Regions from separate parts of the Luteibacter aegosomaticola genome, predicted to be linked through region 2. Evidence: predicted binding sites of a transcription regulator. Region 2 holds the regulator's gene; the other holds the start of a gene.

Region 1 (14,631 bases), 960 kb from region 2:
TGGTCTCGGTGAGCGAGACCAGCTCGCCGCGCAGGTGGGCCGCATGGCGTTCGAGCAGGTCGCCGCGCGCCACGATGCTTTCCTGCGTTTCGCCCAGGCGGCGCAGGCGCACGTACTCCTGGATATCGCGCATGGGCATGCCCGTGCCGCGCAGGCGCAGCACGAACTGGATCAGGCGCATCTCGGGTTCACCGTAAATGCGCTGCCCGCCGCGGCGGGGCACCGGATCGATCAGGCCGATCTGCTCGTAATAACGCAGGGTGTAGGTGGTGAGGCCGGTGGCGAGAGCCGCCTCGGCAATAGTCAGGGATGTGGGCATAGGGAGAGCGTACGGCTTAGAGTGCGCTCTAAGTCAACACCCTGAAGGGTTACGAGGCGATGACGCGACCCTGCAACGCCGGAATCACCCGCGGTTGTAGGAGCCCGCTTGCTCGCTACCCGCCGCGAGGCGGCCGGTTCATACCGTGAGGCAAGTACATCGCGCGCAAGCGCGCTCCTTACAGGTGCTGCGCATACAGAAAGGGCCGGTGCAGTGATGCACCGGCCCTTCGAAAGCAGCTCTTGTTCGGGAAGGGTTTAGCCCTGCGCGGGCAGCGATTCCACGGCGGTCGGCTTGTGGTTCTCGTCGAGGGCGATCATGACGAAGGTGCCGCGCGTGCACAGCTCCCGCTCGCCGGTGATCAGGTCTTCGGTGTACATGGCGACGTCCACGTTCATGGAGGTGCGGCCGACGGAGACGACGATGGCGATCAGCTCGACCATCTGGCCCTTGCGGACCGGCACGTGGAAATCCACCTGCTCGGAGCGGGCCGTCACCACGATCTTGCGCGAATAGCGCGAGGCCGCCAGGAAGGCCGCCTTATCCATCCAGGCCAGCGCCTGGCCGCCGAACAGCGTGCCGAGGTGGTTGGTGTGGTCCGGAAAGACGATCTCGAGGACACGGGCCTCGGTCGGGCGGGCAATGGGGAGCATGGTGGTCGTGGACTTGGTCATGATGAAGCCCAGTATATTGCACTGCAGCAATTATTGCCGCGCTCATGCTGTAGGAGCCCACCCTGTGGGCGACATCTTTCGCGGAAAAGCCACAGGGCCTGCGGCGGTATGGCGAAAGATGTCGCCCACAGGGTGGGCTCCTACGGGGTCAGAACGACTCGTCGAACGAGACTTCGCCCTGCACGCCGACCTGGTAGGACGACACGCGGCGCTCGAAGAAGTTGGTGAGCTCCTGGACGTCCTGCAAGTCCATGAAGTCAAACGGGTTCTTGGCGCCGTACTTCTTCGGCATGTCGAGCTGGACCAGGCGCTGGTCGGCGCAGTATTCGAGGTACTGGCGCATGTCGTTCACCGACAGGCCGGCCACGCCACCCGACAGCACGTCGGCGGCGAACTGGGTCTCGCAGGTGATCGCGTCTTCCAGCATCTCTTCCACCTGCAGGCGCATCTCATCGTCGAAGAGATCCGGCTCTTCCTCGCGGACGGTGCGGACCACGTCGAAAGCGAACGCCATGTGGCCGGACTCGTCGCGGAACACCCAGTTGGTGCCCGAGGCCAGGCCGTGCAGCAGGCCGCGCGAACGCAGGTAGTACACGTAGGCGAATGCGGCGAAGAAGAACAGGCCTTCGATACACGCGGCGAAGCAGATCAGGTTCAGCAGGAACTGGCGGCGGTGTTCGCGCGTCTCCAGGCGGTGCAGGTTCTGGATGGAATCGATCCACTTGAAGCAGAACTCGCCCTTGTGGCGGATCGACGGAATGGTCTCGATCGCGGCGAAGGCCTTGTTGCGTTCCGTCGGGTCCGGGATGTAGGTGTCGAGCAGCGTCAGGTAGAACTGCACGTGCAGCGCTTCTTCGTACAGCTGGCGCGAGAGGAACATGCGCGCTTCGGGCGAATTCACGTGCTGGTACAGGTTGAGCACCAGGTTGTTCGACACGATGGTGTCGCCGGTGGCGAAGAACGCGACCAGGCGATGGATCAGGTGACGGTCGGCATCCGACATCTTCGACTTGAGGTCGGTCACGTCGAGCGAGAAGTCCACTTCCTCCACCGTCCACGTATTGCGGATGGCGGCGCGGTACATCTCGTAGAACTTCGGGTAGCGCATGGGGCGCAGCGTCAGCTCGAAGCCCGGGTCGAGCAGGTGCGAGTCACGGGTAATCGGGTGCGCGGACATAAGGTGCCTCTGGAATTCGTTGAAGACCCGTAGGAGCCCACCCTGTGGGCGACGCTGTTCGCGATAGAGCCACAGGGCCTGTAGCCGTGTCGCGAAAGATGTCGCCCACAGGGTGGGCTCCTACGAGTGCGGTGTTCGGTGGTGGAACATCGGGGGCGCGGCGCAATGCAGCCGCGCACCCGATCGGTGGTGCGTTACTGGCAGGCTTCGCAGTACTCGGGGTTCTCGAGCGAGCAGAACACCGCGGCTTCGGCCTGTTCCTGCGTGTTGGCCGGAGCCACCGGGGCGACCGGTGCGGCGGCCGCGGCGCTGACCGTGGTCTTGGCGATGCGGGTAGCCGGGCGCGAGCGCAGGTAGTAGGTGGTTTTGACGCCGGACTTCCATGCGTACATGTACATGGATGAGAGCTGGCCGATGTTCGGGTTTTCCATGAACAGGTTCAGCGACTGGCTCTGGTCGATGTACGCGCCGCGGGCGGCGGCGAGGTCGATCAGCGACTTCTGCGGCAGTTCCCACACCGTGCGGTAGATCGCGCGCAGTTCGGCCGGGATGGCGTTGATGCCCTGCACCGACCCTTCGGCGAGCTTGATCTGGTCGCGCACGTCGGCGGTCCACAGGCCGAGCGTCTTCAGCTCTTCCACGAGATGGCGGTTCACCACCAGGAAGTCACCGGAGAGCGTCTCGCGCTTGAACAGGTTCGACACCTGCGGCTCGATGCACTCGTAGCAACCGGCGATCGACGCAATGGTCGCGGTCGGCGCGATCGCGATGAGCAGCGAGTTGCGCAGGCCGTGGGTCTTGATCTTCTCGCGCAGTTCGGCCCAGCGGCCGTCCTTGCCGTGCGGGGCGGCAGCCGACCAGTAATCGAACTGAAGCTCGCCGTTGGCGGCGCGGCTCTCGTCGAAGCCCGGGTGGGCGCCATCGCGCTCGGCGATTTCGTTGGACTGCGACAGTGCGTGGAAGTAGATCTCTTCCGAGATGCGGGTCGACAGCTCGCGGGCTTCCTCCGAATCGAACTTCAGGCGCAGCTTGAAGAACACATCCTGCAGGCCCATCACGCCGAGGCCCACCGGGCGCCACTTCATGTTGGCCGTGCGCGCGGTGTCGATCGGGTAGAAGTTCAGGTCGATCACGCGGTTGAGCTGGCGAACCGCCGTGCGCACCGTGCTGGCGAGCTTCTCGAAATCGAACGCGCCATCGACGACGTGGCGTGCCAGGTTCACCGAACCCAGGTTGCACACGGCCGTCTCGCCATCGTTCGTCACCTCGAGGATCTCGGTGCAGAGGTTCGACAGGTGGATGACGTTTTCCGGACGCGCGGTCTGGTTGCTGGTGGCGTTGGAGCGATCCTTGAAGGTCATCCAGCCGTTACCGGTCTGGGCCAGCGAACGCAGCATGCGGGCGTAGAGCTCGCGCGCCTTCACCGACTTCACCGCCAGGCCATCGGCCTCGGCCTTGGCGTAAGCCGCGTCAAACGTCTCGCCCCAGGTGTCGACGAAGTGCGGCACGATCTTCGGATCGAACAGCGACCAGTCGCCGTCGGTCTCGACGCGGCGCATGAACAGGTCGGGCACCCAGTTCGCGAGGTTCAGGTTGTGCGTGCGGCGCGCGTCGTCGCCGGTGTTCTCACGCAGCTCCAGGAACTCTTCGATATCCGCGTGCCAGGTTTCCAGGTACACGCAGGCCGCGCCTTTGCGCTTGCCACCCTGGTTCACGGCGGCGACCGACGCGTCGAGCGTCTTCAGCCAGGGCACGAGACCGTTGGAGTGGCCGTTGGTGCCGCGGATGAGCGAACCGCGCGAACGGATGCGCGAGTAGGCCAGACCGATACCGCCAGCGAACTTCGACAGCTGGGCCACGTCGCCGTACTTGGCGTAAATCGCGGCCAGGTCATCCTTCGGCGAATCGAGCAGGAAGCACGACGAGAGCTGTTCGTGCGCCGTGCCGGCGTTGAACAGGGTCGGCGAGCTGGCCAGGTATTCCAGCGACGAAAGCATGCGGTACAGCTCGAGCGTCTCGGCGACGTCGTTACCACCGAGCGCGCAGGCAATGCGCATGAAGAAGTACTGCGGCGTCTCGATGACGTGGCGCTTGGTCGGGTGGCGCAGCAGGTAACGGTCGTACACCGTGCGCAGGCCGAAGTATTCGAAGCGACGCGAGGCGTTCAGGTCGATGGCGTCGTTGAGCTTGCGCGCATTGGCCTGCACGAACGAACGCAGGCGCTCGTTGAGGATGCCGAGCTCGGCGCCGATGTTGATCGACTGCGAGAACGACTGGATTTCCTGGCCGCTCACTTCCTTATCGACGAAGGCCGAGAGCAGGCGTGCTGCCAGCTGGCCGTATTCCGGCTCTTCCGCGGTGAGCGCGGCGGCGGTACGGATCGAGAGCTGGTCGAGTTCCTGGGTGGTGGCACCGTCGTACAGGCCGCCGATGGTCTTCAGCGCCACGCGCATCGGATCCACCGAGAACAGGCCATCGGCGCTGCGAGTCACCGCGCGCACGATCTTGTTCACGTCCACGGTTTCCTGGCCGCCGTTGCGCTTCTTGACGCGCATCTGGCCGGGGTTGTGCGGAGGGGTCAGGGCGAACGCCGGCGGGGCGTCCTGCTTGTAGCCCGCTGCGGGGGCCTTCTCATTATTGTTGGTGGGGGTCGCGGCCGCGTCGGCCGTCTCGGTGCGCTCGCGCGCTGCGGAATCCATCGTCGTCATTCTGTGCCCCAAGGCCTGGTCCAGACTCCCGTTCCCACGAAACGGGGCTCGCTATGGCTAGGCAAACGGGAAAAGGCCGGGGACGAAGCCGCGCAGGGGGGCTTCGGTCCACGACGCGCTTCCCCGCGGAAGCCGTCACCACTCACCGGGGCCTTCTGGGCCGCGGGCGCTGGCAGGTCTTCGGACTTCGTGGACGTGGGGGCTTTCGCACCCGGCCTACCCGCCGCTTCCCAGCTCCTCATCGAGCCAGTGCATTGAACGGGATCGTTTCCACTTACCGCTGCGGGGCAGTTCCGGATTCACACCGGATTCCCTATTAGTTCCGACGGGCAGTCGCGCCGCCTCGGACACCAGCGGGACACACGATATAGCTGGGGGGAGGGTAGGTCAACACAAGATATAGGGGAATTTTTCCAATGCGCTGTCGCTTCAATGAGTTGGCAGGAAACGTTCCAAAGTGGTCTGGCCAAGCCTTAACCAAACGCTTCTATACCAATGTGAAGATCGCGTACACATAAGGTATCCGCCCCCAACGCTAAGATTCGGGCCCGTTCCATAACAGCCCCGGTTAGATGCCATCGACGTTCGCGCTGCAGGATCACGCACTGCTCAACCAATCGCTTGACGCGGTGCCCTTCGGCCTCGTCGCGCTGACCGTTACCGGCGGCACGCTGCAGGCCAATGCCTGGGCTCGCGCCCGGTTGCAGGGCAGCGACTTCCTGGCGTTCTGGGATCCGGCGGGCCGGGCTGCCATCGAGGCACTGCTGCCCACGATCGGTGCCCGTGGTGTCCGCGACCTGGATGTCACCGGTGCCGATGGGCAGGCCTGGGGACTCTCGTTCGAAACCTGGCGTTCGGCCACTGCCGGGGACGGTGTGATTCTCGCGACCTTCCGCCTGGCCGGCAGCGACCAGGCCTGGCTTGGTTCCGACCGGTTCCTCGACATCACCCAGGAACAGCTGCGCCAGGCACAGAAGATGGATGCCATCGGCAAGCTCACCGGTGGCGTCGCACACGATTTCAACAACCTGCTTCAGGTCATCAGCGGCAACCTCCAGCTCCTGGTCGCCGACGTGGCCGGCAACCCTCGGGCGGAGCGCCGCGTGGCCAATGCCATGGCCGGTGTCACGCGTGGTTCCCGCCTGGCTGCCCAGTTGCTCGCCTTCGGCCGCCGCCAGCCGCTGGCGCCGAAGGTGGTCAACATTGGCCGCTTCGTCCGCGACATGGATGACCTGCTGCGCCGCGCGCTGGGCGAAGCCGTCGATGTCGAAACCGTGATCGCGGGTGGACTGTGGAACACGCTGGTCGATGTTGGCAACGTCGAAAACGCGCTGCTCAACCTCGCGATCAACGCGCGCGACGCGATGGCCGGGCAGGGCAAGCTCACCATCGAAGCGGGCAATGCGCTGCTCGATGAGGCGTACGCCAAGTCCCACGGTGACCTGAAGGCCGGCCAGTACGTGATGCTGGCCGTGACCGACACGGGCTCGGGCATCACGCCGGAAGTGCTGGCACAGGTGTTCGAGCCGTTCTTCACCACCAAGCCGGAGGGCCAGGGCACGGGCCTCGGCCTGTCCATGGTGTACGGTTTCGTGAAGCAGTCCGGCGGCCACGTGAAGATCTACAGCGAGCCTGGCCACGGCACCACGGTGAAGATCTACCTGCCGCGTTCGACGCAGAGCGAAGACCGGCTGGTCGCGCTGGAAGAAGGCGCCATGCGTGGCGGCGACGAGACCGTGCTGGTGGCTGAGGATGACGACGAGGTCCGCGAGACCGTCGTGACCATGCTGGCCGACCTGGGCTACCGCGTGCTGAAGGCGCGCGATGCGGAAAGCGCCTTGTCCATCATCGATAGCGGCATCGCCATCGACCTGCTGTTTACCGACGTGGTGATGCCGGGCCCCCTGCGCAGTACCGACCTGGCGCGCAAGGCCACGGAACGCCAGCCCGGCATGGCTGTGTTGTTCACCTCGGGCTATACCGAAAACGCCATCGTGCATGGCGGGCGCCTGGATGAAGGCGTGGAGTTGCTCAGTAAGCCTTACACCCGCGAGGCGCTCGCCCGCCGCGTACGCCACGTGCTGGCGCAACGTGCACCGGTGGCGCCACGCATACCGGCGAACTCGCCCGCGCCTTCGGTACCTGCGCCACAGCCGCCGCAATCGCTGCGTGTGCTCGTGGTGGAAGATGATGCGCTGATCCGCATGAGCATCGCCGAGATGCTCGAGAGCCGGGGGCATACGGTGTTCGAAGCCGGCGATGGCAACGAAGCGATCCGCGTGCACACCAGCGAAACCATCGACGTGTTGTTGGCCGACGTGGGCCTGCCGGGCATGAGCGGCGTGGAAGTGGCCGAGCGCATGCGCGAAGGACGCCCGGAGCTACCCGTGCTGTTCGCCACCGGCGACCAGACGGCCAACGGCGTGGTCCGCGACGCGCGCACGGCGGTGATCGTGAAGCCGTACGGTGTAGCGGACCTGACCGAAGCGATCGGGCGGATTACGCGGGGTTGAGGGGCCGGGGAGCGCGCTTGCGCGCGATCCCCGTTTACCTCAGAGACCAGCCATCTTCTTACCCTGCTTCAGAACGGCATCGCAGGCCTTGTGCACCAGCTTGCCCTTCATGTCGGACGGATCGCTGCTGTTTCCTCCAGTGAGGCTCATCTGCTTGCCGTCCCCCGTCGTCAGCAATCCCTTGGCCCCATCCAGGTAACCTTTGTCCTTGGTCGGGTCTGCGCTCGTGGAACTGTTCTTCTTCGACTTGCCGCCCAGCGACCCGAGCAGGTTGCTGCCCGACGAGCCGCCGGCATCGGTATTCGAAGCGTTCTGGTCACCCGACAGGCTACCGAGTAGCTTGTCCTTCACACCCGACGCGCCCGAATCACCGCCGAGGTAGTTGTTGTTCACGCAGTACTGGATGATGCCTGCGGCATTGCTGGCGCTGCCGGAGGTAAGGCCGCCCCCCGATCCGCCCATCAGGCCGCCGAGCTTATCCAACTGTCCGGCATAGGCAGCGGTACTGGCGATGGCGAGGCCCAGGGTGAGGCCGGCGATACGGGTCTTCATGACGATGGCTCCGGATGGCTTGGGTGCGTACTGTGTAGCCCCGCACGCGTTAGACGGATGTATGCGGGTATGCTCGAGGCTTCATGCCTTGCCCCCGGGATGCCACGCCTTGCCACCACGTGCCCTGTTCTGCGCACTGCTGATCGTGCCCTCGCTCGCCCCTGCCGCTACGCTCGAGCGCCTCCGCGTCGAACGCGTGGACGCACCGCTCTATGTGGATGTGGCGAAACCCCGGTTCGGCTGGGTGATCCATGCCGAAAAGAACGGGACAGCCCAGCAGGGTTACCGGATCCGGGTCAGCCGCGATGGCAAACCCGTGTGGGATAGCGGCGACGTCAGCAGTGCGCAGTCGTTCGATGTGCCTTACGGTGGCCCGGCGCTGACGCCCGGCGAACGCTATGCGTGGCACGTCTCGGTGCGCACCACCGAAGGTGCCGCTAGCGGCGATGGCGCGTTTGGCACCGCGCTTGATGACGCGGGTTGGGGTGGTGCGCAGTGGATAGGCAAGGCCGATGCGGCGAGCCTGCCCGCGCCTGTGTTGCGCCGCCCGTTCCATGTGGATAACGGCGTGCAGCGCGCGACGCTCTACGTGGCGGGCGGTGGCTACGCGGCCATGCAGGTGGACGGCCACCCCACCAGCAATGCGGTGCTGTCGCCGGGCTTCACCGACTACGCGAAACGCGTGGAGGTCACCGCCACCGACATCGACCTGGCACCCGGCGATCACACGCTCGGTGCCGAACTTGGGCGTGGCTTCTACGGCATGACCAATCCCAACGTGTGGCATTGGGAGCGTGCGCCATGGCATGGCCAGCCGCGCATGCGTGCCGTCCTGGTCATCCGCTACGCTGATGGCCGGACCGAACGCATCCCGACGGATACGCGTTGGTCGCTTGCCGATGGCCCGACGCGGCTGGATGACCTGTACGGTGGCGAAGACTACGACGCTCGCGCCGCCGCGCCATCGCAGTGGGCGCCAGCGGCCGTTCTGCCGGCCCCGTCCGGGCGCCTCGTGGCGCAGATCGAGCCACCGATTCGCGTCACCCAGGTGCTCAACGCCACCGCCGTCACCGAACCGAAGCCAGGCACGTTCGTCTTCGCCTTTCCGCGCGTCATCGCAGGCTGGGCCGATTTCGATGTCGAAGGCCCTGCCGGCACCGTGATCACCGCGCGCTATGGCGAAAAGCTGCTGCCCGATGGCACGGTCGATGCGCGCGACGAACACCACTACTTCAAGCACGGCTTCCAGACCGACCACCTGACCCTCGGCAAAGGGCGTACGCAGTGGCATAGCCGTTTCTCGTACAAGGGCTTCCGCTATGTGCAGGTGGACGGTTGGCCGGGCAAGCCGTCGCTGGCGGCGCTGAAGGCTGCCGTCGTGCATAACGATGTGGCCGTGACGGGCCGGTTCGACAGCGCGAACGACCTGCTCAACTGGATTCACCGTGCCACGGTGGACACCATGCTCAACAATCTCTACAGCATCCCCACCGACACGCCGATGTACGAGAAGAACGGCTGGACCGGTGATGGCATGCTTGGCGTCGACATGTTCCTGCGTAACTTCGACGCCGCGGCCATGTTCACCAAGTGGGAACGCGATATCGCCGACACCCGCGGCGCCGATGGCGCGCCGCTGGTCACCGCGCCCAACGCGGGTTGGGCTCTCGATGTACATGCGCCCACCTGGCACTCGGCGTATGTCTTCGTACCGTGGGCGCTCTATCAGCAGACGGGCGATCGCGCGCCGATCGACGAACACCTTGAAGGCATGGCTCGCTACGTCGCCATGGAACACGCGCGTTCCCCCGGTGGCATCGCTAATACCGAACTAGGCGACTGGGTGAGCCCGGAAACGGATCCGTCCGGCGAGAATGCGCCCGAAGACAAGCGCATCGCCGCCACGGCTTACCTTTACCGGATGGAGCGCGTGGTCGCCGACATGCAGCGGCTCGCGGGCAAGCCGGCAGAGGCCGCACGCTTCGACGCGATGGCCGATGCCGTCCGCGACGCGTTCAACGCACGCTTCCTTGATCGCGACAAGGCGATCTACCAGGGAGAGGGCGACCAGGGTTACCGCCAGGCGCACAACCTGCTGGCGCTCGGCTTCGGCCTCGTGCCTGCCGAGCTCCGCGAACGCGTGGCGGCCAGTGTCGCCGCGGATGCGAAGGCGCGCGGCGATCACCTGGATACCGGCGCCCTCGCGACCAAATTGATCCTGCCCGTGCTCACCGCGACCGGCCATGCCGACGAGGCCTGGGCGATCGCCAACCAGGTGAGCTTCCCGAGCTGGGGCTTCTGGCGGGCCAACGGCGCGACCAGCCTTTGGGAGCACTGGAAGCTCGCCTCGCGCTCGCGGGGGCACTATTTCCTCGGCACCGTGGACGACTGGCTGTTCGAGGACGTGGCGGGCCTGCGGCCGCTGGCGCCGGGCTGGCGGCGGATCGGCGTGCACCCCGCATTTACGGACTTCCTCGACCACGCGTCCGCAGCGGTGATGACCCCCTACGGTGAGGCGTCCGTGGCTTGGCGCAAGGCCGGTGCTCAGGTGGAGGTGGATGTGCAGGTGCCCGTGGGTACCGAAGCGGAGGTGGGCCTGCCCGGCAAGGCGGCCACGACGGTGGGTCCCGGGAGCCACCGTCTCACGCTCGACTGAGCCTGAAATATCGTTCGCAAGTTGTCACGCAAACGCCATCAAGGCCTTCCCGCTTTTGCCGATAAAGCGCTTACGGGGCAATTCTTGAGGGCGAACGTCGCATGTCGGCTGTAATGAACTGGTTTGGCCGCACCACGCTGAACACGCGGGTGTGGATGGTGATGTCCATCGTGGTGCTGGGCCTGGTCGGCCAGGTCGTGATGTCGGCCATCGAAAGCCGCGATGCGCAGATGCGTTCGCTCGAGCACGCGCTGGCGCAGCACGTGATGGCGGCTACCGCCGTGGCGGATGCGTTCCACGCCCGCGCGGAAAAAGGCGAGATGAGCGATGCCGAAGCGCGCGTCGGCGCCTTGCGCGATATCGAAGCCATGCGTTGGGATGGCAACAACGGCTACGTGTTCGCGATCGACTCTGGTTTGATCATGCGCCTGCACCCGCTGCGCCACGACGAGATCGGCAAGAACGTCGGCGGGGACGCCGATGGCCACGGCTTCCATCACTACACCGCCATGCGCGATGCGGACGCAAAGGACGGCCACGGGTTCACCCGCTACACGCAGGTGATGCCGAAGACCAACGAACTACGCGACAAGATCAGCTACTCCGCGCTGTACCAGCCGTGGGACCTGCACTTCATTTCCGGTGCGTACTTCACCGATATCGACCAGGCATTCCGCCAGCAATTGCTGCGCGACCTGTGGAAGTCGGGGCTTATCGCTGCGCTGGCGCTGTTCGTCGTCTGGTTCTCCATGCGCAGCATCCGCGCCACGATCGGTGGCGAACCGAACGAAGCACAGCGCATCGCCAGCCGCATTGCCGGCGGCGACCTGCGCAACGAAGGCGCCGCCGACGTGGCACCGGAAAGCCTGCTCGGTGCGCTTGAGCGCATGCGCGGCACGCTGGCTTCCATCGTGGCCGAGGTGCAGCAGGGCGCGCACGTCGTCTCCACCACGGCGGGGGAAATCGCCCGCGGTAACGATGACCTCTCGCAGCGCACGCAGGAGCAGGCCTCCAGCCTGGAAGAGACCGCGGCGTCGATGGAAGAGATGACGGCGACCGTCAAGCAGAACGCCGAGAACGCTACCGCCGCCGATCGCCTCTCGCGCCACGCGCGCGGCGAAGCGGAGCGGGGTGGTGACGTGGTGGCCAAGGCGATGGACGCGATGCGCGACATCGGTGATTCGAGCCGCCGCATTACGGACATCGTCGGCATGATCGACGAGATCGCCTTCCAGACGAACCTGCTGGCACTGAACGCGGCCGTGGAAGCGGCGCGTGCCGGTGAGCAGGGCCGCGGCTTTGCCGTGGTGGCCAGCGAAGTGCGCCGCCTCGCGCAATCGAGTGCAGCGGCATCGAAGGAGATCAAGGCGCTGATCATCGAAAGCGGCGAGCGTGTGGAAGCCGGTGCGGAGCTCGTCGGCCGTTCGGCGGACGCGCTGCGCGATATCGTTGGCAGCGTGAAGAAGGTGACCGATATCGTCGCCGAGATCGCGGCGGCCAGCTCGGAGCAATCAGCCGGCGTGGATCAGGTGAATATCGCCATCGCGCAGATCGACCAGGTGACGCAGGAGAACGCTGCACTGGTCGAAGAGGCCGCGGCCGCCGCGAAGTCCATGCAGGACCAGGCCCAGTCGCTGCGCGACCAGGTGGCGTTCTTTACGGTGGATGGTGGCAAGCCGGTGGAGGTTGCCCCGCCGGCCGCGCAGGATCTGCGTTTTGGCGAAACGAAGAAGAAGGCGGCCGACGCCGGCGCGTGGGCCGAGTTCGCCTGATCGGCTAGTCGTGACGTTTCGTCATCAATGAGCTGAGCCTGCGTCGCTTCAGTCACGGATGGCCAACGCCTACCCTGTGCTCCGTCCTTTCCCCATGACGGAGCCACACCATGTTTGCCATCACCGGTATCACCGGCCAGGTCGGCGCCTCGCTAGCCGAGGCGCTGCGTGCCGCGGGCCAGCCTTTTCGCGCCGTCGTGCGCGATGCCGCCAAAGCCGAGCGTTTCGAGCACTCGGCGATCGCCGAACTCGACGACACGCCCGCGTTGACCCGCGCTTTCGAGGGTGCCGAGGCTGTCTTCATCCTGCTGCCTCCGCTGTTCGATCCTTCCCCGGGCTTCCCCGAGTCGGAGCGCACGATCATGTCCATCCGCGACGCGCTGCTCGCTGCCCAGCCCGGGCGCGTGGTGGTGCTCTCTACGATCGGTGCCGATGCGCCGCATGAGAACCTGCTTTCGCAGCTTGGCCGGATGGAGAAGGTGCTCGGCGCCCTGCCGATGCCGGTGGCCTTCCTGCGAGCGGGCTGGTTCATGGAAAACAGCCAGTGGGACGTGGCGCAGGCACGCGAGACGGGCACGATCGATAGCTATCTCGTGCCGCTTGACCGCCGTATCGCGATGGTCGCCACGAAGGACATCGGCCGGCTCGCCGCGAAGCTCCTGGGCGAATCGTGGGATGGCGTGCGCGTGGTCGAACTCGAAGGCCCGGTGCGGGTGAGCCCGAACGATATCGCCGCCGCGCTGGCCAAGGCGTTGAACCGCGACGTTGTCGTTCGACCGGTGCCGCGCGAGACCTGGGAGCCGCGCTTCCGCGAACAGGGCATGCAGAACCCGGGCCCGCGCATGCGGATGGTCGACGGATTCAACGAAGGGTGGATCGATTTCGGTGCCGGCTCGTTGAAGGGCGAGACCGGTTTGGATGAGGTCATCGCCAGCCTGACAACCCGCGCCTGACGCCCCCGGTAGGAGCCCACCCTGTGGGCGACATCTTTCGCCTCACCGCAACAGGCCCTGCAGCGCTATCGCGAACGGCGTCGCCCACAGGGTGGGCTCCTACCGGTGTCGCGAAGGATGTTGCCCACAGGGTGGGCTCCTACCGTGGGATTGGCTAACCTCGGGGTTACATTCTCGAGGATCGCCCGATGCCCACGCCCAGCTACGTCAACGGCGCCAGCGCCACGCCGCTCCTGGGCGAGACCGTCGGCGCGCTGCTCGATCGCATCACCGCGACGTGGCCGGAGCGCCCCGCACTCGTCGTACGCCAGCAAGGCGTGCGCTGGACGTACCGCGCCTTCCACGCCGAAGTGGAGCGCATCGCGGCCGGCCTGCTGGCACTTGGCCTCGCCCCCGGCGACCGCGTTGGCATCTGGGCGCCCAACCGTGCCGAGTGGGTGGTCGCGCAGTTCGCGGCGCCCAAGGCGGGCCTCATCCTGGTGAACATCAACCCCGCTTATCGCTCGCACGAACTGGCGTATTCGTTGAACAAGGTCGGCTGCCGTGCCTTGATCCTGCCCCGTGCATTCAAGACCTCGCGCTACCTCGATATCCTCGCGGGCCTGGCGCCCGAGCTCGCGCAGGCGGAACCCGGCGGCCTGCGCGCGGCCGCGCTTCCCGACCTGCGCCACGTCATCCTCCTCGATGACGAGGTGGCACCCGGTACGCGCCGCTGGGCCGACGTCACCGCGGACGAGGCTGCGCGCGCCCGTCTGGCGGCGGTCGAGGAAGAACTCGGTTTCGATGATCCGGTGAATATCCAGTTCACCTCGGGTACGACCGGTGCACCGAAGGGTGCGACCCTCACCCACCACAACATCGTCAACAATGGCTTCTTCATCGGTGAGGCCATGCGGCTCACCGAAGAAGACCGGCTGTGCATCCCCGTGCCTTTCTACCACTGCTTCGGCATGGTCCTGGGCAACCTGGCCTGCGTAACCCACGGCGCCTGCATGGTGATTCCCGGCGAGGGCTTCGACGCGTTGGCCACGCTCGAGACCGTCGCCGAAGAACGCTGCACCGGCTTGCACGGCGTGCCCACGATGTTCATCGCCGAACTCGAACACCCGCGCTTCCGCGAGTTCGATCTCAGCAGTTTGCGCACCGGCATCATGGCGGGCTCGCCGTGCCCGATCGAAGTCATGCGGCGCGTCGTGCGCGATATGAACATGGCCGAGGTGACCATCGCTTATGGCATGACGGAAACCAGCCCGGTGAGCTTCCAGACCGTCGTCGATGATCCGCTGGAGCGCCGCGTCTCCACCGTG
Region 2 (14,631 bases):
GCGCAACGTCCTGCTGCAGCTGCGCGGTAAGCACACGGTACTGATCGATACGGCCGGCCTCGCTGGCAACGATCCGAAGCTACAGCAGCAGTTCGAGACGCTGCGTGCCATGGCCGATGTGCGCGTGTGCCTGGTCGTCGCGGCCAACGCGCAGGCCCAGGCCATCGATAGCGCCATGCGCGCCTACGCGCCGCTGAAGCCGCAGAGCGCCATCCTGACCAAACTCGACGAGACGCCGCTCCTGGGCGGCGCGCTCTCGGCCCTTATCCGGCACGGAATGCCGCTCGACTACACCACGGATGGCCAGCGCGTGCCTGAGGACATCGCCTCCGCCGACGCGCGCAAACTGGTCTGCCTGGCAGCCCAGATGCTCAAGCAGCGCAACGACGAGCCCGATGACGCCATACTTGCCGATCGTTTCGGCTTTGCGCCATCCACCACGGCCATGGCGTAATCGCAGGATCCGACGAACGTGACCCAGGCAACCGCAACCGCAACCGCAACCGCAACCTCTTATTCGGCAGTGAATTCCTTCATGACCACACCCGTCGACAACTCCCAGGCCGCCAGTCTTAACTGGCTCGCCGACCGCAGGCCCACGCGCAGCATCGCGATCGCGGGTGGCAAGGGCGGCGTCGGCAAGACCACGGTGGCCGTGAACCTCGGCATGGCCCTGGCCATGGGTGGCCGTGATGTCCTGCTGCTCGATGCCGATCTGGGCATGGCCAACATCGATGTGCTGCTCGGCCTTCAGCCGACGCGCCATCTGGGCCACATGCTGGAAGGCGCCTGCGGCATCGAGGACCTGATCCTCCAGGCGGCCCACGGCCTGAAGGTCATCCCGGCCACGTCCGGCACACGCCGCATGGCCCAGCTGCCCAACATTGAGCATGCTGCCGTCATCCGCGCGTTTGACGACTACCCGCTGGCTCCCGAGTACCTCATCGTCGATACCGCCGCCGGCATCTCCGACAGCGTGTCGATGTTTGCCGCCGCGTCGGACGAGGTGGTGGTCGTGGTCTGCGACGAGCCGGCCTCGCTCACCGATGCCTACGCACTCATCAAGGTTCTGTCGCGAGAGTTCGCGGTGAACCGTTTCCGTATCGTGGCCAACATGGTCCGCCACGCGCAGGAAGGCCGCCAGCTGTTCGAGAAGCTTTCGCGGGTGACCAACCGTTTCCTCGATGTCTCCCTCGATTTCATGGGCATGGTGCCGCACGACGAGTACCTGCGCCAGGCGATCCGCCGCCAGTCGGCGGTGGTCGATGCATGGCCCAGCAGCCGTTCGGCAGTCGGATTCAAGAATTTGGCCAGGTCGGTCGATACATGGGGTGAACCCGAACCCCGTGGACAGGGTCGCATCGGCTTTTTTGCCGGGCGTGAGCACGTGGGGGGAGGGCTGCCGTTGTGAGTGTCGCGAGCGAATACCTTGAAATTACTAAGGTTCCGGCCGATCAACTGGTGAAAACGCACGCGCCGCTGGTGCGCCGGATCGCCTATCACCTGATGGGCCGCCTGCCGCCCAGCGTCGATGCGAACGACCTTATGCAGGCCGGGATGATCGGTTTGCTTGAGGCGGCAAGGAATTATTCGCCGACTCGCGCGGCCAGCTTCGAAACCTATGCGGGTATCCGCATACGTGGCGCCATGCTGGATGAACTGCGCAAGACGGATTGGACCCCGCGCAGCGTCCACAGGAAATTGCGCGAGGTGGCTGAGGTAACGAGGCAGATCGAAAATGAGACAGGCGGCGACGCCGACGACGTGGAAGTGATGAAGCGTCTGGGCATCGATGCCATGGAATACAACCAGATCCTGGCGGACGCGGCGAGTGCGCGGTTGTTGAGCCTGACGGCGCCGGAAGGCGACGAAGGTTCCGCGATCGATGTGGCCGACCCGAACGCCGCGGGCCCGGATGGTCTGTTCGAACAGGACGGTTTGCGCCATGCGCTGGCCGATTCGATCGAGGGGCTACCCGAGCGCGAAAAGCTGGTGATGTCGCTGTACTACGATGAAGAACTCAACCTGAAGGAAATCGGTGCGGTGTTGGGAGTAAGCGAATCGCGGGTGTGCCAGATCCATGGCCAGGCCTTGATCCGTCTCCGGGCACGCATGTCGGGTTGGAAAGACAAACACTAAGAACGACGCGGCTGTAAGGCGGAGAACGCTTTGGACAAGAACATGAAAATCCTCGTGGTGGACGATTTCTCCACCATGCGGCGTATCGTCCGCAACCTCCTGGTGGAGCTTGGTTTTACCAACACGCTCATCCAGGAAGCGGAAGATGGCAATGCGGCGCTGGCGCTCCTGCGCTCGCAGCCCATCGACCTGGTGGTCACCGACTGGAACATGCCGAACATGACCGGCATCGACCTGCTGCGTGCCATCCGTGCGGATGCCAGCCTCAAATCCCTGCCGGTGCTTATGGTCACCGCCGAGAACAATCGCGACCAGATCATCGCGGCCGCGCAGAGCGGCGTGAATGGTTACGTCGTGAAGCCGTTCACGGCCGTGACGCTGAAGGAAAAGCTCGACAAGATCTTCGAACGACTCGCCGCGGCAGCGGGCTAAGGGACTGACATGAATACGACGATTACCGCTAGCCAGGACGTGGCTCCCGAGCTGCGCGAGCTTCTCGACGCCGACGACAGCGCCGCCTTCGAACAGGCGCTCGACAAGCTCCTGCGCAGCCGCGAACAGCACCTGTTCCTCGCGCTGGGCCATCTGGCCCGCGACCTGCATGAATCCGCCCGCCGCCTGGCGTCGGATATTTCCAGCGATGGCGTGCCGGGCACCATGAGCGACGCGCGCAAGCACCTGCGCGATGTGCTCGAGATGAGCGCCACCGCCGCGCACCGCACGCTCGATTTCAGCGAGAAGCTGCGCCCGCAGGCTCAGTCGCTGGCGAAGCAGGCCGATGAGCTGCTTGTACTCGACCATGCCGATCCGGCCTTTGCCGCCAACGCCACGTCGCTCGCGGTACGCGTCGGCGATTTCGCGCAGAACTGCGATATCGGCTTCGGCGAAATGGTTGAGGCACAGTCCTGGCAGGATCTCTCCGGCCAGCGCGTCGCCCAGGTCGAATCCTTCATGGCCAAGGTGGAATCGTCGCTCGTGGAGCTGGTGCGCCTGACCGGTTCCCTGGCAGGTGCGAACGCACCGGCCGCCGACAAGGTCAGCCAGGACGAAGTGGATCGCCTCCTCAGCGAATTCGGTTTCTGAGCCCGCCATGAGCGTGGAGCTGGACAACGAGCTGCTCAACGTCTTCCTGATCGAGGCCCGCGAACTGCTCGAGACCCTGGGCGAACAGCTCGTGGATCTCGAGGCCTCGCCGGAAGATAGCGAGCTCCTGAACGCGGTGTTCCGTGCGTTCCATACCGTAAAGGGCGGTGCGGGCTTCCTTGGCCTGAACGCCATGGTGGAACTGTGCCACCGCGCGGAAGATCTCCTGAACGAGGCGCGTAATGGCGCCATCGTGCTCAATGCGGCCCTGATGGACGCGTTGCTGGAGTCGCTCGACCTGCTGAACGACATGATGCGTGCCGCGGATGCAGGAGTGCAGGCTGAGCCCGCACCGCGTTCGTTGCTCGATCGCCTCGTCGTGCCCGGCCGGGCCGCATCGGCGGCACCGGTGGCACTCGCCGTGCCGGTCAGTGCGCCCAAAGCCGCCGCGCCAGCACCGGCCGTCAGCAAGCCCTACGATCCCATCGAAGACGAATTCGAGGCGATGCTGGACGCCGCGCGTACCGAGCGCGCACCGGCACCCGCCACCACGGGCACCATTTCCGATGACGAGTTCGAGTCGCTGCTCGATTCGCTCTACGGCACGGGTGCGCCGGGCGCTGGCGACGCTCCCGTCGCACCGATGGTCGAAGCCGCGCCGGAGCCCGTCGCCGCCGCGCCCGAAAGCAACACCATCAGCGACGACGAATTCGAAGCGCTGCTCGACCAGCTCTACGGCACCGGCGCCCCCAGCGGCGGAACGACAACCGAGCCCTCCGCCCCCGCACCGGCCCCCGCTGTTGTAGGAGCGAGCTCGCTCGCGACCCCCGAAGCCGAAGCCCCCACGGCACCGGCCGCCCCGCAGATCGCCGCTGCCGCCCCAACACCCGCCGCAACCAAGGCCAAACCGGCCCCGGCCTCCGCAGAAAAGCGCCAGCCCGCCGCAGCTGCTGAAACCACGGTCCGCGTCGACACCCACCGCCTCGATAGTCTGGTCGATGCCGCCGGTGAGCTGGTGCTCGTCCGCAACCGTCTGACCAACCTGGCTCCGCGCGGCACGAACGACCCGATGGAACGCGCCATCGGTGAACTCGAGCGCGTCGCCGAAGACCTGCAGAACGCCGTCCTGCGCATGCGCATGCAGCCGGTCGGCAAGCTCTTCTCCCGTTTCCCCCGCATCGTCCGCGATCTCGCCCGCCAGCTGGGCAAGGAGATCGAACTGGTTACCGAGGGCGAGGAAACCGATATCGACCGCACCGTCGTGGAGGCCCTGGCCGATCCGCTGGTGCACCTGCTGCGCAATTCGGTCGACCACGGCATCGAAATGCCTGAAGTGCGCCAGGCCGCGGGCAAGGCACGCCTGGGCACGGTGCGCCTCGCCGCAGGCCAGTACGGCGATCGCATCGTCATTACCGTCACCGACGACGGCAAGGGCATGGATCCCGAGGTCCTGCGCCGCAAGGCGGTGGAAAAGGGCCTGATGGATGAAGAGCAGGCCGCCCGTCTCGACGAGCGTGAGTGTTACGAGATCGTGTTCCGTCCGGGCTTCTCCACCGCCAGCCAGGTCTCGGATATTTCCGGCCGCGGCGTCGGCATGGACGTGGTCAAGACCAAGATCGTCGAACTTGGCGGTACTCTGTCGATCGATTCGCGGGTCGGTCACGGCAGTACGGTGCGCCTCTCGGTGCCGTTGACGCTCGCGATCCTGCGCGTGCTCATGGTGCGCGTGGGCAACCGCTTGCTGAGCCTGCCGATGTCGAACGTCGCCGAAGTCTTTGAACTGGCCGAAGGCCAGGTGCAGGAGCTGGATGGCCGCGTCGTGGCCGCCCACCGCCAGCGCGCGCTGCCGCTCGCCGATCTGGGCAACTGGGCTGGCGCGAAGGGTAGGGGCGGGCACGTGGTCGTCGTACAGATCGGCCACCAGACGCTCGGCTGCCTGGTCGATGAAGTGCTCGGCCGCGAAGATGTCATGGCCAAGCCGCTCGGCCCGTTCCTCAAGCACGTGCCCGGCGTGGCCGGTGCCACGATTACTGGCGACGGCCGTATTTCGCTCGTCCTCGATCTTGCGGGCCTGGCCGATGACAGCGGCCAGGTGCTGCCCAGCCTGAGGATGGCTGTCTGATATGGATATCGTGAGTGTCGTCGGCACGATCCTGGCCTTCGTGGTCATCATCGTGGGAACCATCCTCAAGGGCTCGAGCCTCGACGCCCTGTGGAACCCGGCGGCCTTCGTCATCGTTTTCCTCGGCACGTTTGCCGCCTTGCTCGTGCAAACGCCCGGCCCGGTGCTCAAGCGTGCGTGGGCCATGCTGCCCTGGGTCTACCGGCCACCGGATATCGAATCGGAGAATCTCGTCAGCCGCATCGTCGGCTGGAGCGAGATTTCCCGACGCACGGGCCTGCTTGGCCTGGAGCCCGCGATCGAACGCGAACAAGACCCCTTCATCAAGAAGGGGCTTCAGCTTTTGGTGGACGGCACCGAGCCGGATGCGATGCGCTCCGTGCTCGAAGTGGAAGTTTTCACCCGCGAGCACATCGATATCGAGGCTGCCAAAGTCTTCGAGAACGCGGGCGCGTATTCACCCACCATGGGCATCATCGGTGCTGTGATGGGCCTCATGGCCGTCATGCAGAACCTCGCCGATCCGAGCAAGCTGGGCCACGGCATCGCTGCGGCCTTCGTTGCCACGATCTACGGCATTGGCCTCGCCAACCTGCTGGCATTGCCGATGGCTGCGCGCCTGAAAGGCCTGGCCCGCCAGCGCTCGCAGATGCGCGAGATCCTCGTCGAAGGCCTCGTCTCGATCGCGCAGGGCGATAACCCGCGCCACATTGAGAGCAAGCTGCAAGGGTTCCTGCAGTGAAGCGCCGCCACCACGAAGAGCACATCAACCACGAGCGTTGGGCCATCCCCTATGGTGACCTGATCACGTTGTTGCTGGCGCTTTTCGTCGTGATGTACGCGGTGTCGGCTGTGAACGAGACCAAGTTCCGTGTGATGGCGGCTTCGATCAACGAGGCGTTCAACGGCACCGGCAAGGTGATCGAACCCATTCGCGACAATGCGCCCGCCACCCAGGTGCCATTGCCTAACGATAAGCGCTCGCCCACGGCCAGCCCGATCGCCAAGATCGATGTGCCGTTGCCGCCGCGCAACCTGCCGTTGCCGGGCCACGAAGGCGCGGCTGCCGAGCGGCAGCCTGGTGACATGAAGCAGACCGCGCCCGCGGATAACGCCACGGTTGGCAAGGTGGAACAAGCCAGCCTCACCCAGATCTCCGATGAAGTGAAGCGCGCGATGAAGCCGCTGATCGACAAGAGCCTGGTGAGCGTGCGTCAGACGCCCGACTGGCTCGAAATCGAAGTGCGTACCGATATCCTGTTCCCCGTTGGCGTGGCGAAGCTGCAGCCGGCGGCGGTAGATGTGATCCGCAAGCTCGCGGGTATCCTCGCGCCGTTCCCGAATGGCATGCGCGTCGAGGGGTATACCGACAACACACCGATTGCGACGTCCACGTTCCCTTCCAACTGGGAGCTATCCGCCGCGCGCGCCGCCACGGTCGCGCGCCTGCTTACGGAGCAGGGCGTCGATCCGCATCGCGTCGGCATCATGGGTTGGGGCGAGTTCCGCCCGTCCGTGTCGAACGCGACGGACGATGGCCGTAACCGCAATCGCCGTGTCGTGATCGTGGTGATGAGTGACAAGGATTCGCCCTCGCCGCTGGCACCGCAGGGGGCGGCTCCCTGATGCACGTGTGGGCTATCTCCAACCAGAAGGGCGGCGTTGGCAAGACGACGACGGCCATGTCGCTGGGCAGCATGCTTGCGGCCGACGGCAAGCGCACGCTGCTGGTCGACGTGGACCCGCATGCATCGCTTTCGGGTTATATCGGCGTCGAAGGTGGGGCCCACGGCAGCGTCTACGATCTGTTTGGCGTGAGCGGCAACCCGCTACCCGTAGGTACGTTGGTCCATGCCACGAAGTGGGATCGCCTGAGCGTGCTACCGGCATCCGCCGCCATGATCACGCTCGATCGCCACCTCGGAACCAAGCCCGGCATGGGGCTCGTGCTGAGCTCGGCCCTGGCTGAGCTAGCCTCTGATTTCGACCACGTATTGCTCGATTGCCCGCCGACACTCGGCGTGTTGATGGTGAACGCGCTGGCGGCGAGCGATCGCCTGCTCGTCCCCACGCAGACCGAGGCGCTCGCCCTGGCTGGGTTGGAGCGCATGTTGCGCAGCCTTTCCATGATCGAGCGTTCGCGTGGCAAGCCCATGCCGCGCACGATCGTGCCCACGTTGTTCGATGCCCGTACCCACGCATCGCGCGCCTGCCTGGCGCAGCTGCGTGAACAGTACGGCGATATCGTCAGCGAGGCGGTGATTCCCACCGACACGCAGATTCGCGAAGCAAGTGCTGCGGGTGTGCCACTCGCGTCATGGCCCGCGTCTCGCCGTGGCGGGGCGGCCTACCGCCAGCTTCTCGCGGAACTACTCGCGAAGTCGTCCACGTCTGTTACGGACGCTGCGGCGTGATCGGCAACATGAACGACGCCGAGCAAATCGTCGCCGACTACCTCGCTGAGCTGCTGACCCCGGCGCCCGTGATCGCGGTAGCCGCGCCCGCACAGGTGAAGGTCGTCGCGATCGAGACGTGGAGCTCGCCTCCTCCCGCGGTGCTGCCAGAAGTGGCGCCATCGCCTTCGCGCTATCTCCTGTGCGTGGCTGCAGGGGTCAAGGTCGCCGTTTCCATGGCGGATATCACGCACATGCTGCCGATGCCGCCGCTGAGTGCACCGAATTCATCAAACCCGATTTGCCTGGGCCGCTGGCGCCATCCGAGTGGTGAAGCGCGGGTGGCCGATCTCGCGGCCATCCTTTCACCCGAAATGGCTGGCGCGCACGCCCCGACCCTGGTCTTGCTGGGCGATCGTCGCTGGGCGCTGGCCTGCGAGGTCACCGACGAACCGGTGGAGATCGATCCAGAAAGCGTGCTTTGGCGGGACGGTGCGGCTACGCGCCCCTGGCTCGCGGGCATGTCCAAAGAACCGCGCTGTGGTGTCATCGGCACCGCCGCCCTCATTGCATGGCTGGAACAGGAGCTTGGCCCGTGAGTGATGTGAAACACGAAGGCCGGGACCTCTGGCTCGAATTCGGCCTTAAGGGCCAGCGTTACGCCGTGTCATTGGGTACGGTGCGCGAAGTGATCCGGCCGGGCGATATCACACCGGTCCCGGGTTCGCCCTCCGACGTGCTGGGTATCGTGAACCTGCGCGGCCAGATCGTGCCGGTGCTCGATGGCCGCCGCCGCTTTGGCCTCGATGGCGTGGTTGAAGCGGATGAGCAGGATGCCCAGCGCGTCATCGTGTTCGATGCCGAAGGCACGACGGTGGGGCTGCGCATCGACACCATTGGCGAAATGCTCCAGTTCGACCCCGCGGAAGTGGCACCGCCCCCGCCGGGCCGCGCCACGCGCCGCGACGATCCCGTCAGCGGCGTGATCACCCGCGACGACGGCTTCATCGCCCTGGTCGACGTTCCTCGCCTCTGCCGGGCATAAAGGCAATGGCCTAGTGGGGCTGCCCCCAATGCGCTACCGTGTCCGCGCAACCCCGGAGCCCACACCCGCATGAACGCCGCCATCCTTGGTTACGTGCTGATCGCACTCGCCGTCCTAAACCTCATCGGCCTTCTGCTGTTGTTCCGCCGCGTGGGGCGCCTGCCCGCACCGGTAGTGAAGCCGGCGGTCGAAGCGTCGCCGGTGGCCGTCGATGTCGAGGCTGACCCGGCGCCCGCGGCCCTTAGCCCAGGCATCCAGCCAGACCAGCTGGCCAGCATGTTGCGCCGGCTGGAAAATCGCCTCGGGGATATTGAAGACCAGGTCCGCCGCGCACCTGTCGCGTCGGCCGCGTCAGAGCCCGGGGCGGCGAGTGACCGCGCCCTGGCCCTCGCGCAGCGCCTCGCGCGACAGGGGGCAACGCCGCAGGATATCGCCGATACCTGCGGTATCTCCCTGACCGAAGCCGAACTGCTTCATCGTCTGCACGCCGCGCGATAAGCCGGCGCCGCAGTTAGCGCTGCGACCGCAGGACCCACGCAGCGCGGCAGGCGAGCCAGCCGACGATGCTGGACGCGATGCCTACGGCGATACCGATCACGATGCGGCTGATGAGGATGCGTTGGGTTATACCCTCCGGATCGAGCCACGCAGACATCATCAGTTGGTGCGCGATCAGCAGCGGAGTGAACCAGCACATCGTAAGCCTGAACCAGTAGCGGTACTCCGCTGACATGGGAACGAACAGACGCGTGTAGCTGTGCCAGGCGGCAGTCAGCACGTTCTTCAGCGCATGGATCATCGGTGTGCTTCCTTCAGGTCGTAAGCGCAGTTCAGAAGGGTGAGTACGGCGCCAGCTGTCGCGCCAAGCGCCATGGTGGGAACACCGATGACCGGGCCACCCGCCAGGCCGCCCGCGCCTAGCAGGGCGCCGCCGCCAGCGGCCGCGACAATACGCTTCGCATGGCAACTAGCCGGTACACCACTTACCTTCCGGTGTGCCTGTTCGATTTCTACGATCGCGACTTCCAGCATGGCGGCCCTCCGCAGTGAATGAGCGGATAGCTTGGCTCAGGGGGGCTGGGGCGGTCTGTAGTCCCCGAACGATAGTCGTGTCGTCCTCACGGGGCGCGACGAGCCGGCGCGCACCGGTCGTTACTATCGTTCGAGTCGGTAGTTGAGGCTCGTCCGGCTGAAGTCCGTCGCGTTCTGCGCTTCGAAGTTCCAGCGGTGGCTGAAGAGATAGCGCAGCGTGATCACCTGGCCCGGATCGAACAGGCCGACGCCGTAGCTCAGGTAAAGGCGCGGCGAGAGGTACTTGCCAACGGTGAACGCCGAGGTACCGCCCAGGGCATCGTTGTTGCTGACGCCGATATCGTCGACGCCGATGCGTGAGCCCACGCTCTTCGCGAGCAAGTCACCCGCTGCCGAACCGAGTGCTTGCGCGGCGGCACCTACCATGTTGCCTTCGCCACCCTTCACCTGCGACAGCGGCTTGCCGGTGACGAGATAGGAGAGGGCATCGGACTGCTCCATGACCGGGTTCGAGAACACGGTAAGGATGGGGCGGCGTGCGGTACCCGAAACATATAGGCCGACCTTCTGGCCGTCGTCGATCGTGGCGTTGGGGTTCAAGGTACGCGCGGCACGGATGTTCAGGCCCGGATTGTCGATCGGCGTGCTGGCAAACAGCAGTTGGCCGGATTCAATGCGCAGGTCCTGGCCGTAGGCCTTGTAGGTACCATCGACCGTCAGCTGTCCCTGGCCGGTCGTTGCGCGACCCGGGCGCTCACGCACATCGAGCACGCCGGTAATACGGCCATCGATGCCGAACCCGACGAGATGCAGCTTCTGGCCAAGATTGACGCTGATGTCGGCGCTGATCGGCGATGCTTCGGCCGCCGCCTCCTGCGCCTTGTCGTCAACAACGACGACATCCGATGACGCCTTCGTCGCACCCGCGCCCGGCAGGCGCTCCACGTTCACGTCGGCCATGTCGACGCCGACCTTGCCGGTGACATTCATGCCCTTGGCATCCTGCACGATGGTCAGGTCCGGCGAGATAACCGCCTTGGCGGCGGGAATATCGACGGCGGTGAACTTCGAGCCTTCGATGCCCAGGCGCATCTGCGCGCCGGCACCGAGCGCAGCCGTGCCTTTGATACCGAGCGTGCCGTCGCCCGAGCGGATCGTGCCGTCGACGGTGTAGTTGGCGGCATCGGTCGTGCTGACACTGATCCGGCCATCGTGCAGCTTCAGGCCGGCGCTGGGGATTTCCGTGGCAAAGCCGGCGAGCAGGGCCTGGCCGGTGATGGCTGGCGCAGCCACCGTGCCACCGAGGTTGAAGTTCGCATCGAGGCCACCCTTCACCGCATCCAGTTCGGTGGTAAAGAGTTCGATGACCGAGAGATTCTTCAGGTGAAGGGCGACATTGCCGCCGAGTGCCTGCTGGGCACCGCTGACCGTGACATTGCCCGCCAGCGTGCCGCCGTCGTTGAACGTCGCATTGAGGGTTGCTCGCTGGCTATCCGGTGCGAGCTGCGCGTTGAGCGCCAGGTTGTCGTAGACAAGCAGCGGCTGGTCGCTGCGGTCCGGGTACACGATGGAGCCGTGAGCGGAGGTGATGTTGGCCTGACCGGACAAGGCGCCGGCGGCAGTGCGGCGGATGCTGCCATCGCCTTCGAGCATGCCATCCGCGCGGATCGGCGTACTGCCTGCTTCAGCCGCGGTCATGATGAGGGCGAGCGGTACGTGGCGCAGGCGGTAGTTGCCGTCGAGGTTGCCCGCCTTGTCCTGTTTAGCGGCCACGCAGAGTAGGGGATCACCCGCCGTGAGGCAGAGATCGCTCATGCTCATCGCGCCGTCCTTGAAAGCCAGCTGGCTGGCGTTCTGCAGGCGGAAGGTCGGGAGGCCCTGGAAGGTGATGTTCAGCGCCGACAACGACCCATTCCAGGCATTGTCCTTGTAAGACCCCGAAAGCTTCAGGTCGGTCGTCAGCGGACGCCCGCGCGCATCGATCGATAGCTGGTGTTTGTCCTGGTTGCCATCGGCATTGATGGCGATGCGGTCGAACACGAGTCCACCCGCGTGCGTGCCGGTGGCCACGATATCGGCCTTGCCGCCGGGCGTGCTGATATCGGGGATATCCGCGTTGACGGTAAGTGCGTCGACCTTCTGTCCCGCGTAGACGATGGCGTTGCCGCGGATATCGGCCTTCACCGCCAGCTTCGGCACATTTCCCTTCGCGTTGACCGTGCCCTGGATGCGGCCACCGGCATCGGGAAGCCAATCGCCGAGCGAGGCGATGGCGAGCTTCAGCTGCGCATCGTTGGCGGTATCGCCCTTCGCATCGAGGGAGATGGTGCTCCCACCGGAAGCGAGGTCGAGCTTGCCGTTGACCACTTCGTGCGGCTTCAGCTCGAGCTTGCCGTTGCCACGCAGCGGACGCTGGCGCAGCGTACCGTCGAGCTTGCGCAACTCAAGCGTACCGAGCGGCTCGTCGTTGACGAGATGGCCTTCGGTGGAGAGATCAAGATTAAGCGCGCCAGCCCACTCGGCCAGCAGTTGGCCGGGATCGAAACGGTCGCCCTTGACGTCAAGCTTCCAGGCGATGCCTGGCTTCAACGTCACGCTGCCGCTGGCTGCCAGGTCGCCATTCGGTTGTTTGAGCTCAAGCGTGTGGATATCGATCGCTTCTGGCTTACCGCTCACATCGAGTGTGAACTTGCCGATGTGATCAGGCGGGCCGATATCGACATCGCCCAACGCATGATAGCTCTCCGCACCACCTTCGAAGGTCAGCTTGCCCGCGCTCGCAAGCGCCTGGCCGGCCACGTTTTCGGGGATGAGCACGTCCTTCCACTGTAGGGCGAGGTTCGCCGTCAGTGGGTTGGCCGCGATCTCGACCGTGCCCTTTGCGGTCAGCGAGCCCTTCACCTGTGGCGAACCGACGGTGAGTTCGTTGAGCGTCAGGCGCTTGTAGTCATGGTCGAACATCGCGTCGATCGGTGCGAGCCGAACCTGGTAGTCGTTCAGACCCACGTCCCCCGTGAGCTTTGCGCCGTAACGATCGCCCGAGCCACGCAGGGCGAGGCTCAAGGCCTCGAGACTGCTATCGCCGAGCAACGGCTTCGGGTTGAAGCGCGGGGCATCGATCGAAGCCGTCCAGGCGTAATCGCCGCTTTGTACGAGGTTCGCGTCGACCTGGGCGACAAAGGGCAGCCGAAGCTTGATGATCGTGTGGGCTTTCGCGCCGTCGCTATGCGCTTCCAGATCGCCTGCGTAGTCGACATCGCCCACCTTCCACTGGAAGGCGGCCTTGCCATCACCCATATAGCCCTTGCCGACCGCGAGATTGCCCGCGAGATCGGCCTGCCCATCGGGCGCGCGCAGTGCAAGCTTGCTGACAGCAATGCCCTTGCCGGTCCATGAGGCGGCAAGGTTGAGCGAGTTCGATTCAAAGACGGGCTGCCCGGCCTGCGTGACCTTGACGTGGCCGACCCTCACATCGTCCAGGACGATATCGAGCGGTGGTTTGAGCGAAAACGGTTCGCTCGGCTCGTTCGTGTCGGGCTGGCTTGGCGGCAGTGCCACGTCCACGCCATCCACGGTAAGCGTATACACGTGGGCCTTCTTGCGAAGCAGCGCGCCAAACGAGAAGTCCACGTGAGCCTTTTCCACGCGAACATCCAGGCCCTTGCCGTCCTTATAGCGTACGCCGGTAAGATCCAGCGGGCCCGCGAGGCGGCCCTCGGCCTGGCTTACCGTGAGGGCGTTATCCGTGATGTCGGTGGCCTTGGCCAATGCGAAGCGCAGGCCGCTGGCCGTACCCACGAGCCACCAGACGCCGATCGCCACGACGACCAGAAGGACGCCCAATGCGATGCCGGCGCGAATCAACCATTTCATGCCCGTGCTCCTCACAGGTCTGGCCCGATGACGACATGCAGATGGATGCCATGCTCGTTCTTGTCATGGACCGGTACCGCCACGTCGAAGCGGATCATGCCGACGGGGGAGAGCCAGCGCACGCCGAGGCCCGTGCCGATGCGCGGGTTGTAATCGGTGCCGGTGAAGGCGTTGCCGGCATCGACGAACGCGGCCATGCCCCAGTTACGGGTGAAGTAGTGCTCGACCTCGGTACTGCCGACCAGCAGGCTTTCGCCACCGATCACGCGGCCATAGGCGTTGCGCGGCCCGATGCTCTCGAAGTCATAACCACGCACGCTACGATCGCCGCCGGCGAAGAAGCGCAGCTGCGGCGGCAGGTCGCTGAAGTCGTCCGTCCAGGTTTTGCCGGCGGTGCCGCGCAGGATCAGCCGGTTCCGTCCCCAGAATGACTGGATCCACTTGGCATCGCCCATGACGGTGGAGAAGCGCGCGTCGGACAATAGCGTGCCCACCGTGCTGCGCGCGGTGAGCGTCAGCGACCAGCCGCTGCGCACGAAGGTGGGGTTATCGCCTTTCTTCTTGCTAAGCGACACCTCGGGATAGAGCAGGGTGCTCCGGCCGTGCTCGAGGCCTTCGGCGTTATCGCCCTCGCCACCGCGCTTGCCGACGGTAAAGGTACCCGTGAGCGCGTTCATGCCGATGGTGCGCGTCCAGCCGTGCCACAGCCGTGTCTCGTTCGCGACCAGCTGCAGTGTTCGCGACTTCGAGGTCACCGTATTGGCATCGCGGTAATTGGCGCCGAAGTTGAAGCTGCGCTGGTTCGGCCCTGGCATGGGGATCTGGTAAAGCGTCGAGACGGTCTTCAACCGCTGCGCGACCACGAGTTCGTTCTTCCACTTGTGGCCACGATCGTTGATCCAGCGCTTCTCGATACCGCCGCGCAGGCCCCCGCCGGTATCCGT

Evidence for each region. The regulator FliA, encoded in region 2, starts transcription of late flagellar genes. The targets are predictions, from matches to a motif close to TAAAGTTTNNCNNNCNNNGGCCGATAA.
Region 1: a site for FliA is predicted at 10,638-10,664, ahead of L2Y96_RS20995 (methyl-accepting chemotaxis protein). Genes of this name have one in related genera too.

What each region holds. Positions count from the first base shown of each region.
Region 1 is NZ_CP095741.1:4,671,858-4,686,488, reverse strand. Features, by position in the region: gene L2Y96_RS21030 (MerR family transcriptional regulator) at 1-319, opposite strand, end outside; gene L2Y96_RS21025 (acyl-CoA thioesterase) at 577-993, opposite strand; gene L2Y96_RS21020 (ribonucleotide-diphosphate reductase subunit beta) at 1,142-2,170, opposite strand; gene L2Y96_RS21015 (ribonucleoside-diphosphate reductase subunit alpha) at 2,365-4,869, opposite strand; cobalamin riboswitch at 5,033-5,247, opposite strand; gene L2Y96_RS21010 (response regulator) at 5,451-7,391, shown strand; gene L2Y96_RS21005 (DUF2501 domain-containing protein) at 7,431-7,943, opposite strand; gene L2Y96_RS21000 (alpha-L-rhamnosidase) at 8,053-10,599, shown strand; gene L2Y96_RS20995 (methyl-accepting chemotaxis protein) at 10,701-12,371, shown strand; gene L2Y96_RS20990 (NmrA family NAD(P)-binding protein) at 12,482-13,324, shown strand; gene L2Y96_RS20985 (AMP-binding protein) at 13,513-14,631, shown strand, end outside.
Region 2 is NZ_CP095741.1:3,713,251-3,727,881, reverse strand. Features, by position in the region: gene flhF (flagellar biosynthesis GTPase FlhF) at 1-454, shown strand, start outside; gene L2Y96_RS16565 (nucleotide-binding protein) at 536-1,411, shown strand; gene L2Y96_RS16560 (RNA polymerase sigma factor FliA) at 1,408-2,139, shown strand; gene cheY (chemotaxis response regulator CheY) at 2,170-2,571, shown strand; gene L2Y96_RS16550 (protein phosphatase CheZ) at 2,581-3,222, shown strand; gene L2Y96_RS16545 (chemotaxis protein CheA) at 3,230-5,344, shown strand; gene L2Y96_RS16540 (flagellar motor protein) at 5,346-6,086, shown strand; gene motD (flagellar motor protein MotD) at 6,083-6,970, shown strand; gene L2Y96_RS16530 (ParA family protein) at 6,970-7,758, shown strand; gene L2Y96_RS16525 (hypothetical protein) at 7,755-8,336, shown strand; gene L2Y96_RS16520 (chemotaxis protein CheW) at 8,333-8,782, shown strand; gene L2Y96_RS16515 (DUF2802 domain-containing protein) at 8,852-9,280, shown strand; gene L2Y96_RS16510 (hypothetical protein) at 9,294-9,581, opposite strand; gene L2Y96_RS16505 (hypothetical protein) at 9,578-9,814, opposite strand; gene L2Y96_RS16500 (translocation/assembly module TamB domain-containing protein) at 9,938-13,687, opposite strand; gene L2Y96_RS16495 (autotransporter assembly complex protein TamA) at 13,699-14,631, opposite strand, start outside.